Regions from separate parts of the Lysinibacillus sp. FSL M8-0216 genome, predicted to be linked through region 4. Evidence: riboswitches for the same ligand, from Rfam matches in the RefSeq annotation. Region 4 holds a riboswitch; each other region holds the start of a gene.
The links. Region 4 has a riboswitch for cobalamin ahead of MKX57_RS02505 (ABC transporter substrate-binding protein). Riboswitches for the same ligand answer to the same signal wherever they lie in the genome.
Positions count from the first base shown of each region.

Region 1: another riboswitch for cobalamin. It lies ahead of MKX57_RS06425 (glutaredoxin); the one in region 4 lies ahead of MKX57_RS02505 (ABC transporter substrate-binding protein).
Region 2: another riboswitch for cobalamin. It lies ahead of mmgD (citrate synthase); the one in region 4 lies ahead of MKX57_RS02505 (ABC transporter substrate-binding protein).
Region 3: another riboswitch for cobalamin. It lies ahead of nikA (nickel ABC transporter substrate-binding protein); the one in region 4 lies ahead of MKX57_RS02505 (ABC transporter substrate-binding protein).

Region 1 covers NZ_CP152007.1:1,367,154-1,370,337, reverse strand. The annotation lists gene nrdE (class 1b ribonucleoside-diphosphate reductase subunit alpha) at 1-613, opposite strand, end outside; gene nrdI (class Ib ribonucleoside-diphosphate reductase assembly flavoprotein NrdI) at 610-969, opposite strand; gene MKX57_RS06425 (glutaredoxin) at 966-1,190, opposite strand; cobalamin riboswitch at 1,307-1,485, opposite strand; gene MKX57_RS06420 (NAD(P)/FAD-dependent oxidoreductase) at 2,111-3,016, opposite strand.
Region 2 covers NZ_CP152007.1:2,534,272-2,537,455, reverse strand. The annotation lists gene MKX57_RS12390 (dipeptide/oligopeptide/nickel ABC transporter ATP-binding protein) at 1-644, shown strand, start outside; gene MKX57_RS12385 (NUDIX hydrolase) at 692-1,177, opposite strand; cobalamin riboswitch at 1,409-1,604, shown strand; gene mmgD (citrate synthase) at 1,794-2,915, shown strand; gene MKX57_RS12375 (bifunctional 2-methylcitrate dehydratase/aconitate hydratase) at 3,014-3,184, shown strand, end outside.
Region 3 covers NZ_CP152007.1:2,539,941-2,543,124, reverse strand. The annotation lists gene metE (5-methyltetrahydropteroyltriglutamate--homocysteine S-methyltransferase) at 1-793, shown strand, start outside; cobalamin riboswitch at 924-1,117, shown strand; gene nikA (nickel ABC transporter substrate-binding protein) at 1,262-2,881, shown strand; gene nikB (nickel ABC transporter permease) at 2,953-3,184, shown strand, end outside.
Region 4 covers NZ_CP152007.1:521,553-524,736, reverse strand. The annotation lists gene MKX57_RS02510 (iron ABC transporter permease) at 1-858, opposite strand, end outside; gene MKX57_RS02505 (ABC transporter substrate-binding protein) at 855-1,826, opposite strand; cobalamin riboswitch at 1,970-2,153, opposite strand; gene MKX57_RS02500 (acyl-CoA dehydrogenase family protein) at 2,213-3,184, opposite strand, start outside.

The DNA of each region.
Region 1 (3,184 bases), 850 kb from region 4:
AAGGTCGTAAATCCGTTAAGTTGACCCCGACCCCTCCGCCTAGGCGTGATAGCTCTAAACAATAACCAATATTTTCAGCAATGCTATTCATAGAATCATCCATTGATAATTTAAAGCAACTGACTAATTCACCACGGGCTTTTTTCCCACTATTTAATGCAGTAGGTGTTGCAGGCTGATAGGCTTCCATCATCGCTTCAACAGAACTCTTTGCTAGTACAGTGTTTCCTTGTGCTAAGTACAGGGCAATAATGACAATACGGTCCTCATATTTTTCTAAGATTTCTTCACCATCACGACTTTTCATAGCATAGCTGTCATAAAATTTGCTTGCACTCATAAATGATGGGAAGCGGAAATTATAATCATATGCTTTTTTGTACAGCATCTTTATAAAATCCATCTCGTACATGTCGATAAAATCTTTCTCGTAGTAACCCTCATCCACTAAATAGCGGATTTTTTCCTCTATATCTATAAAATAACGTAAACGTACGTTGACATATTCTAAAAAGTAGCGGCGAGTAGCCTCACGGTCCTTTTCTAGCTCTAGTAGTCCCGTTGTACTATAACGATTCAGTACGTCATTATTAAGCTTTAAATAAGTTTTCATCCCATTACCCTCGTTTCATAAAACATTTGTATTGCTTCATAATCTGTTTGATTGCCACGCAAATCTAACTTCCTCACTAAGGGTACATGATAGGTAGTAGCAATTTTTTCCCCAGCAGCGCCAAAGACATGATGTCCGAAGTTACTATTGCCACTAGCAACTACTCCTTTACAAAAATCTCTATTTTTCTCTAAAAAACGTTGCACTTTTGCTGGAATGTCACCTAAGCCATCTGTATATGTAATTAAAAGATAAGGCTTATTCAAGCTTAATTCCTCAGAGAGTTCAATAGATTCTGCCCTTAATTTAGATACTACATTACGGACATTTCCTGTACGACTAGCGTAAACGATCATAGTGTAATCATCTCAATACGAGAAACAATTTCCTGAACCTCACCTATAAATGTTTCATCTACCTCTAAAACAGGCACACTTAAAAAACCTGCATCTATAATTGTTTGTTTAGCTTGTTCATCGTGATCAATATTAACAATTTCAGCTTCAAGTCCTGCTCGTTGTAATTCGGATTTTACCCAAAGGCATTTTGGACAGATTGTTTTCGTATAAAGTTTCATAGTAATCCCTCTTTTCATAAAATAAAAAAACTACCTCTTCTAGAGAGATAGCTTAAATGGAAACGTTAACATACTAAAAATACTGACGTTCCCATCTCTTAATCCCCGAAGAAATGATAAATTTGTTTTATATAGGCAGGTCTCCTGGCTTTGCTTCAATCTCTGATTTCCTTCCCATGCGAATGCACAGTGGTTACAATCATCGTCAGCTTCACAGTTGCGGGGACAGCGTCGGAATAGTACCGAACTTCCCTATTAAACTACATGTAGTAGTACCTACACAAAACGAACACAATATATTGTTTTTCGATAGTTTTAAGTGTACCATCCTTTATATAAAAAGTAAATCGAGAAATAAAAGTTCATCAATTTGAGACTATTCATATTTTCTGACATCACCTTGTAAGAACGAACTAAATTATAATCAACTAAAAATATAACCACGAATGCGATAGCATTATTTTATTAAAAAATAGGAACAAAAATAATAGTCGCTTATTTACCTAAAAACGTAGCCACCCTAGTAATTTTATACATAAAAAAGGCATCTTCCTTTACAGTAAAGATGCAATTATGTCTAAAACTATGAGTATGATGTAAATCTCGCATCCTACTCTATCCATCCTATCTTCGTAGATTTTTTATTGTACTAGTCTAAAGTAGGACTCCTCTCTTACGATGATGACACATTTTAGTAGTCGTCATAACATTACGAAGACTACTAAAATGTGCTCAACATACAGGTGAGAGGCAACCAACGGTTCTACACTTTTCAACTAATTTACAATGAATATGTACCTTTTCTAGTTATTCTATATTTATTTATAGTATAACATATCCAAGTTCATTCTCCGCCAGCTTGACTAGTCATATTCAAAATAGCTGATGAATTTTATATGACTCATCAGCTAACCATAAATTTAAAATCTTTCTATTGTTATATCCATGTTTATGCTTGAAGCAGCCTTAAAGCCTTCCGCAGCTGCAATCATTAAAGAAGAGGGACCACCCTTTTCCGTTTCACCAGCAATATATATTCCAGCCGCAGTTGTTCGTCCAGCACCATCAGTCATAATTGTTCCGTTTTCATCAACTTGACAATTTAGCTGTTTAGCAAATTTATTGGGACGATAAAAACTTGGCACAACAAAACCCCCCGCTCTTAAAATATTGTCACCTGTTTCTAATTCAACACTAGATAAGTTACCATCATCCCCATGTAAATCTTTAATAGTATTTGTATACGCCTTAATTTTCTTTTGTTCAAAATCATTTTGAATCTTCTTGGAAAGTTGATGACCATTCGTAAAAACAATTAAATCCTGTGACCAATTAAAAACCAATTTCGTCATATGACTAATATGCTCCTCGTTTTCTGCAATGATAGCCAATGGCTTGTCTCGCAGCTCCCAACCATCGCAATATGGACAGCTAAACAAACTTTTACCATAATATTGTCTGATTTGCGGGAGTGGAAATTCCTCTTGTATTCCAGTAGCTAACAGTATTTTTTCAGTTACATAAGTTTTATTTTCCGAAGTATTGACTAGAAATAAACCAGTTATATCATCTTTAATTATTTCTATGACGGTTTGATCCATCATTGTTATAGAAGTATAAGATTCTATATCTTTACTTGCGAGATTCTTAAATTCTTGTGGCTTTATCCCATCTCTTGTTAAAAAACCATGTGACTCCTGAGTTACACGATTTCGATTTGTTCCATTATCAACTAGTGCAACCTTTCTGCGCGCTCTTCCTAATGTTAAGGCAGCACTTAACCCAGCAGGGCCTCCACCTATAATCATACAATCGTATTGATTCATCATTATTTCCCTCCATATCACAATATATTACAGACCTTTAATATCTGTAATTAAGACAAAAGACATCGCTAATTATATGTATGATATCTTTTTCATTCCATTTGTTAAGCCAATTATATATGAGTCATTGATCTCAATAAAAAAGGATAAAGTTTAGTTGGTTGGGTC
Region 2 (3,184 bases), 2.0 Mb from region 4:
TGGGCCGAATTATATTAGGAATGGAAAGGCCAACAGCCGGTGAGATTCTATTTCAAGGGGTTAATCTTTATGATGCCACTAGCCAACAAAAAAAAATGATACGGAGAGATTTACAAGCAGTCTTTCAAAATAGCTATCATTCATTAAATCCAAAGCAGACCATTTTTCAAATTTTAGAGGAACCGTACCTAAATTTCGAGCATTATAGCTCAGCTGAGAGACATTATAAGGTAAAGGAATTACTTGATCATGTAGAGTTAGACAAATCTATTACCGAAAAGTATCCCTCCCAGCTTAGCGGAGGACAACAACAGCGTGTTAACATTGCAAGAGCGCTTGCCTTACACCCAAAATTAATTGTTTTAGATGAAGCCATTAGTAGTTTAGATATGATTTTGCAAAAACATATCATTCAATTACTACAGACACTACAAAAGGATTTGCAACTTGCATACATTTTCATTTCTCATGACCTACAGGCTACACGCTTTATTTCAGATCGCATCCTTGTCATGCAAAATGGTCAGCTAGTAGAGGAAAGTATGAAAGGTGAACCATTTAAGCATTCCGCATCACTTGAGCTATACAACGCGATTTTACCCACTCACCCTCGCGAAAGAATTCACAAGAATACTTTAGAATGAACTGGAATGTCTTTGCGAAGAAAGTCCTTATTAAAATTCTTACATTGTTATTTGGAAAGCTTCGTAAAGGAGCTTTCGAACCCCCATATTTTACCCTCTAGGTTGTTTAAGAGAGCGACCATCCTCTGTTCCATATTATTCGGAAGTTCTTCCTTACTGAAATAAGTGAGGCTTAAGCTCTCACCATCTTTCATTTCCAATACACCCCTTACATGTTTAGCCCTATACAGGTGAATGACTGTATGGATTTCATCGCCATTCGGATAACAGTAGTAATAATCAGGTCCTGAAAAAACACCGATAAAATCAAACTCTGTAGCCACGAGTCCAGTTTCCTCATAAAGTTCACGAGCAGCAACCTGCTCTAATGTTTCGTTTATTTCCATTGAGCCGCCAGGTAATCCCCAATCCAACGAATCTGAACGATGTTGAAAGAGTATCTTCTTATCATCATTAACAACAAGAACTGTCGAACCGACGCTTATAATCGGTCTATTACCGATAAGCTTTCTTAATTCTGTTATATAGCCCATCCCGTCACTCCACGTTTCATCGTTATGCAAAATAATTCGCTTTTTTAAAGTAGACTTCATAAATATAGCTTCATTGGGATTGATTAACAATCTTTTTTTGAGCGAAATAATGCTTAAATATGCAGAATAGTTCGTCAAAAATGAAAAATAGCTTTTTATAATCAGTCTTTTCTGAATTTTACCTATATTGATTGTTTGGAAACCTCTATGTTAAGGTAAAAAGACAAATTGAATATGCTAAATTTTGGTGGTTCAAATGGGTTTGATTCCATTTGATTAAAAGGGAAGTTGGTGTGAGTCCAACACTGTCCCGCAACTGTATGTAGGAGTTCCATAACGTGGCCACTGTTTTGTTCATCAAAACGGGAAGGTGTTATAGGAATGTTGATGATAAGTCAGGAGACCTGCCGCTAAATAAGCATCAATTGACCTACGAGGATAGGGAGGTGTTAGCTACTGTATGGTGATTGTGAATGGATGTAAGTTCACTGTTTTTTGTTCTGTCATACTTTTGTAGATTAACAACTTCTAAAGGGGTAGAAGTTGTTTTTTTGTTGTTCTTTCGAGTTTGAATGGTAACGCTTACAAGAATGATTAAACAAAGGGGTTGTAATTCATGGAGTTAACGTATTCACCAGGTCTTGATGGAGTTATTGCTGCGGAAACAAAACTGTCTTTCTTAGACGTAGTAGGAAGCCAAATTGTTATACGGGGCTATGATTTGATTGAACTATCTCAGCGATATTCCTATTTAGATATTGTCCATTTATTATTGCACGGAAACCTACCAACTACTGAGCAACAAGCTGACTTACAAGATAAATTGAAAGAAAACTATCACGTTCCACAAGAGCTTTTTCAAATTTTCAACTTATTACCAAATGGGACACATGCTATGGACGGCCTTAGAACTGGAATTTCAGCGTTAGCAGGGTATGATCAGCACATCAATGATCGTTCGACTGAAAAGAATGTAACACGAGCATATCGACTTTTAGGCGGAATGCCCAATATCGTTGCGAATAGCTACCGTGTATTAAATGGTCAAGAGGTAGTAGAACCGGATAGTGAGCTTTCATATAGTGCTAATTTTTATTACATGATTACTGGAAGAAAACCAACACCATTAGAAGAGGAAATTTTTGACCAATCACTTGTTTTATATAGTGAACATGAAATGCCGAATTCGACCTTTGCTGCTCGTGTTATTGCCTCCACACAATCCGATCTGTATGGTGCTCTAACTGGTGCTGTCGCATCATTGAAAGGAAATTTGCATGGTGGGGCGAACGAGGCAGTCATGTATATGCTGCTTGAAGCTAAGACAGTGGAAGGCTTTGAAGCGATGCTGAAAAACAAGCTCAAAAATAAAGAGAAAATAATGGGCTTTGGCCATCGTGTCTATATGAAAAAAATGGACCCAAGAGCGCAGATCATGAAAGAAGCTTTGTATAAATTATGCTTGGAGCAAGGGGATGACCGCTTATATCACATGTGTGAAGCTGGTGAAAAAGTGATGGTGGAGGAAAAAGGCTTGTATCCAAATTTAGATTATTATGCTGCGCCAGTGTACTACATGCTGGGCTTACCAATTGAATTATATACGCCTATTTTCTTTGGCTCTCGAACGATTGGTTTATGTGCACATGTGATCGAACAACATGACAATAATCGATTATTTAGACCTCGTGTTCATTATATAGGCGAGCGTCATAACCTTGAAGAATTGTCGGTATAATCAAGTTTTAACAACTCGCCATAGAGCTGATGGACATTCTGACCAATGCCCATCAGCATACTAGTATATCAAATTCATACCTTGAAAGGAAGATATAGATGATTAAAACGAATGAAAAAACGATGACAGACCAGCTTCTTGTTGATATTGCGGATTACGTATTAAACACAAAGATTACGAGCGAAGAAGCTTACGAAACGGCTCGATATGTTTTATTGGATACGTTAGGTTGTGGCATTTTAGCTTTACAATATCCTGAATGTACAAAA
Region 3 (3,184 bases), 2.0 Mb from region 4:
ATTGACGGGCTTTGCCTTTACTGAAAAAGCATGGGTTGTTTCGTATGGCTCTCGCTGTGTGAAGCCTCCAATTATTTATGGAGATGTTGCATGGTCTTCAGCCATTACCGTGAAAGAGTCTGCGTATGCCCAAAGCTTAACGAAGCGCTTTGTAAAAGGGATGCTGACAGGGCCAGTGACCATTTTAAATTGGTCCTTTGTACGCGATGATATTTCTCGAAAAGATGTGGCTTATCAAATTGCATTAGCACTTCGCAGGGAAGTGGAAGCACTAGAAGCGGCTGGCATCTCCATTATTCAAGTGGATGAACCAGCACTCCGTGAAGGGTTACCTCTTCGTAAAGAAGAATGGGGGGCTTACTTAGACTGGGCGGTCAATGCCTTCAAGCTTGCTACATCAAGTGTTAAGGATGAAACACAAATTCATACACATATGTGTTACTGCGAATTTAACGATTTCATAGAACCCATTAGCGCGCTAGATGCAGATGTGATTTCTATTGAAACATCACGTAGCCATGGAGAGCTAATTTCTTCCCTTCAAGTAAATCCTTATACAAAAGGAATCGGATTAGGTGTTTACGATATTCATAGCCCACGTGTGCCGAGTGAAGGCGAAATGTTAGCCATTATGAAAGATAGTTTACAAGTTCTAGACAAACATCAATTTTGGGTTAATCCTGACTGTGGCTTAAAAACAAGGAAAGAGCCAGAAACAATCGCGGCTTTAGCTAATATGGTAGGTGCTACTAAAATATTGCGTCAGGAGGTGAAGGAATCTATATCAAGATAACGAAAACAATATAATAAAAGGAGTTAAAGAAAGATCAGGTCATCTACCTGGTCTTTTTGTATAGAGGTTTTATTATATTCAGAAAATAAAATTGACGTGAACATTTCAGCATGTTATGTTTATTACTAATTTCAAATATTGCATTACAAGTTTGAATGAAAGTATTTTTCATTCAATTAAAAGGAAAATGGGTGTAAATCCCATGCTGTCCCGCAGCTGTAAATGAGGAGTTTTGTTTCGATTACCACTAAGTTCTTTCTTGGTAAGGTGAAGCAAAATGATGAATCATAAGCCAGAATGCCTGCTTGTAAGAAGATTCATTGATGATCTACGAAAGATAGGGAGATGGATGGAAGCTTACGTATTTGTAGGTTTATCTGTCCTTATTCTTGTGGAATAAGGTTTTTTTATGCCTTCTTTCTATTCAATTTGTAGATATGAACAGGGAATAGAGATAGGAGACAAAAAATGAGATGGACGAAGTATTTACTGCCTTTCCTGCTTGTTTTGACCTTGAGCTTTCTTGCAGGTTGTACAAGCTCAGAAAAGGACAAAGGAAATTCAGCACCAACAGAACAAACAGATGAAAAAATGATTACGATTGGATGGCCATTAGATGTAGGGCCATTAAATCCCCATACATATTTACCAAATCAGATGACTGCTCAAGCCATGGTTTATGAATCTTTAGTGGCGTATAACGATGATGGCACAATTACACCAAAGCTAGCAGAAAGCTGGGACATCTCAGAGGATAAAACTGCTTATACGTTTCATTTACGCAAGGATGTTAACTATTCGGATGGGACTGCCTTTAATGCTGATAATGTGATTCGCAATTTTGATGCAGTATTAGCGAATCGTGACATGCATTCTTGGATGGGTATGGTCAACCATATTAAAGAGGTCGTCAAAGTAGATGAATCAACAATACGTTTGCAATTAGATGAACCATATTACCCTGTGTTAAACGAATTAGCCTTTGTCAGACCTTTCCGTTTTTTAGGGGATAATGGCTTTCCAGACGGTGATGCGACAAATGATTCCATTCAATCAGCTATTGGCACAGGACCATGGGTATTAACAGACTATAAAAAAGATGAATATGCATTATTTAGCCGTAACGAACATTATTGGGGTGAAAAACCTCTCGTAGATAAAATAAAGGTTAAGATCATTCCAGATTCGGAATCCCTTTCGTTAGCCTTTGAAAATGAAGAATTAGATGTCATTTATGGTCGAGGGATTATTAGTTTATATAACTATACGTACTTAAGAGATAGTGGCAAATATAAAACAGCTACATCTGAGCCGCTGTCTACGAAAGCATTACTGTTCAATACTCAGTCAGGACCGTTAGCTGAGCTAAAGGTTCGACAAGCTATTCAATATGCTATCAATAAAGAACAAATGGTAGACAATATTACACATGGTACAGAAAAAGTGGCAAACACGCTATTCTGGAATGCCATTCCTTATGCCAATATTGATTTAGCGCCCATTATATATAATCCTGAAAAAGCGAAGAAATTGCTAGATGAAGCGGGCTGGACGCTACAGAAGGGTGAAAAAATTCGTTCGAAAAATGGTCAACCCCTTACATTAGATTTAATCTATATTGCTACTGATGCCATTCAAAAACCTATGGCGGAGTTAATGCAAGGCGAGCTAGCAAAAATAGGGATACAGTTAAATATTGAAGGGGCAGATGTTATGGTTGGTCTGCAAAAATTAATGGATGATCAGGTTGATATTAACTTCTGGCGAACAAATGGACCGCCGACTGATCCACATAGCTTTGCAAATGAATCAGCTACGCCAAATGCTAGTGGTGTATATGAAGCAAAATTAGGCTTACCAAATGCTAAGGAGATCGATACAAACATACATCAATTATTAGTCGGTACCGATGAAGAGGAACGCGTGCAGCTATATTCGGATATTTTAACAATGTTCCACGATCAAGCATTATTCTATCCAATATCGTACGAAACAAATAATGTTATTTATCAACCATATATGAAGGATTTTGCACCACGTGCTTCTGAGTATGACATTCCATATGCGCAAATGGATAAAGAAAACTAAGTATGAAAGAGAGAGTGTGTCGAAATAGGGCAACTCTCTTTTTATCATCGGATGAAATAGGAAGTGACGGCATGTACGAATCGACTTGGATGTTTTGTGTAAAAAGAATTCTCACTCTACCATTTGTATTAGTAGGCGTATCTATTCTGACCTTTGTGTTTATTCGTTTCGTACCAATAGAACCGGCAGAGGTCATCCTTCGACTCTCAAGAATTGCCCCAACACCAGAGGCTATACAAGCTTTACGAGAAGAATTAGGGACAGACAAGCCTTTTATCATGCAGTATATGCTATGGGTAAAAG
Region 4 (3,184 bases):
TGTTGCCCCATTAAAAAATGATAATGGGAGTAAATGACGGTGATCAGAGCCCCAAATCATTCTTGTCATATGTGGTACAACTAACCCTACAAAGCCAATTGTGCCTGAAACAGCAACTGCTGCTCCAGTTAGCATGGAGCCACCTACTAAAATCAAATACTTACTTTTCTTTACATTGACACCTAAATGCTTCGCTCTTTCTTCCCCATATAACAGAACATTAAGCTCACGTCTCTGAGTCCACAGCATAAGGGAACCAACAATGACAAATGGAATAATCATTTGAACATATGGCCAACCACGCATAGAAACAGAACCGAGTAGCCAGCCGATTACTTGGCGTAGCTCCTCTCCCGATAAAGCAATCATTAACGAGATTAACGATCCTAAAAATGAACTAAAGATAACTCCTGTTAAAATCAGTGTTTCCATCTTTAAAGAACGGTCTACTACTCTAGCAAAGCTCATCACAATCACCATTGTAATAATTGCGCCTATCATGCTAAAGGTAGGTAAGGCATACAAGCCTACAACAGGTATAGAAATATTAAAAAAAATTGTCATGACTGCGCCGACAGAAGCACCAGATGAAATACCTAATGTATATGGATCTGCTAATGGATTTTTGAGCAAGCCTTGGAAAGCCGCTCCCGCAATGGCGAGAGAAGCTCCTACTAGCCCCGCTAAAAGCACACGGGGCAACCGAATTTTCCAAAAGATATTGGCAGCTGTTTCATCAACTGACTGATTCCACAGCACTTCTATCGGAATATGAACAGAGCCTATAGCTACGCCACACCAGATGCTAATGATAAGAAGCGTACATGTTAATACATAGGCTGTTGCTATTTTTTTCACTTAAATACCTCAGGGTAGATAGCTTTTGCTAATTCCTCAAGGCCATCCGCTAAACGTGGTCCCTGACGGCTTGTTGTGCTTTCATCTACTTGCACAATAGCATTATTTTTTACTGCATTAATTGTATCGAAACCAGCACGCTTTGGTATTTTTGTTAAAATATCAGGTACATAACTATATGTCACCACGATGACATCTGGATTTTTTGTGATAATTTTTTCTGCACCAATTTCATACCAATTATCACCGTCTGCTGCTACATTTTTTGCATGGATCATCTCCAGCATTGCGTTCATAAATGTGCCTTGACCAGCTGTATAAATATTAGGTTCATCAGAGGCTTCTACAAAAACGTTCTTAGGTTCAACGTCGTTCACTTTCCCCTGAACCTCTTCCACTTTCGCCTTCATGTCAGCAATGATTTTTTCAGCTTCTGGTAATTTCCCTGTAGCACGCCCAAGCTGTTCAATCGTTGTATAGGTTTCATTAAAATCTTGGGCATTTTTTACAACAAATACTTTCACGCCCGCAGATTCTAGCTGTGCTATGGCTGATTCCGAAAGAGACATGCTAGATTCATGTGCAAAAACGATATCTGGCTTTAAGGCAATAATTTGTTCAATATTGTACTCCATGCCACCAACCTTATCCTTTTCAACTACCTCTGGTGGATAATCGTCGTTGTCTGTAACCCCTACGATTTCATCCTTTAAACCTAGGCCAAACAATATTTCTGTATTACTTGGAATAAGTGACACTATTTTCTTAGGAGGAGCCTCTAGTGTAATATCCTTCCCAATAGCATCCGTTATAGTCATAGGGAATGTTGCTTCTTCCGCCTTAGATGTTTCTTGTTGTGTTTGCTCTTCTGTAGGTGTGGAATTGTCTTTTTGCGCCTCTTGTCCACAAGCTGCTAGCAACCCTATCGTTAAAAATGCCGATACCCCTATTTTCCAAAATTTCTTCATGTGAATCCTCCTTCGTTGATTTGTGCGTTCATGTGTTAGAAGTATTCCTCCATCAAAATAAGACCCCTCATCTTCGAATGATGAGGGGTCAAAATCGCACCAAAAAACTGATACAAAATCCACCATCCTATCCTCGTAGGCTGTCATGTCTATGCTATAAAGGCAGGTCTCCTGGCTTGTGCTCAGTACGTTTTTTCAAGCCTTCCCGAAATCTTCAGTGGCATCATTTGAAAAAACTCACACTTACAGTGGCGGGACCGCATCGGAATTACACCGATTTCCCTTTTCACTTTACTTAAGTAAAGAACCTTTATAATATTCAGTTGATTTTATTATACATGAAATTAAAAAAAGTCGCCTCTATATCAAGGCGACTCCAAAGGTTATTAGACGATTTCAGCAAAATACTGTACGGTTTTCATCGGAGCACCGATCGTTCGTAATGACCAAGTTTGCTCTAAATAAACATCCGCTAGTTTATCATATTTCCCACCAAACTTTTGTGCCCACTCAACGGCTATGACACTTTCATATAATTGAGCCATTTTTTTGGCAACATCCTTTGCTTCAAACGTTTTTGTCGCTTCATCGAGAGTACTAAAAATTTGTAAGGTTGCCGATAGTTTAGTCAATTGCTCTTGAACGATTTTCACTAATGAATGGTCTGTTAATACTTCTAATCGCTTGCTCATCACTTGAACAAACAATTCATGTGCCCTGTATTTATCCACTAAGCGAATAAGCTCCAAAGCTAGTATATTAGCCGTACCCTCCCATACCGTCAGCACTTGCGCATCTCTCAGTAAGCGTGGTGTTACAAAGTCCTCAATATAGCCATTCCCGCCATGTAGCTCAATTGCTTCACTTGCATAATGGACCGCCTGCTCTGCCGTTTCCTTTTTCATAATGGCAATATATAAACGGTTCATGATGATGTCTTGCTCTGTTCCCTGACCACCTGTCACTTTATCGTATAATTGAATAAGATCAAAAATCGTGGCTACTTCTACATGCAGCTTAGCGGCATATTTACCCAATGTATCCTGGATCATAGGATACTGTGTTAAAGGTTTACCAAAGGTATATCGATTTGACACATAATGCTTCGCCTCTAAGAAGCCACGGCGCATAATACCAATGGATGCCACAGCATTACAAATTCTTGATAAATTAAGCGCCTCCAGCATATAATAAATCCCTTTATTTTGATCACCAACTACATAAGCGAGTGCTCCATCAAACTCAACCTCACCAGATGGAACGGCTTTCACACCTAATTTATCTTTTAGTCGTCGAATACGAAGTTGGTTAGCCGATCCATCTTCATTACGCCATGGAACTGCAAATAGAGTTAATCC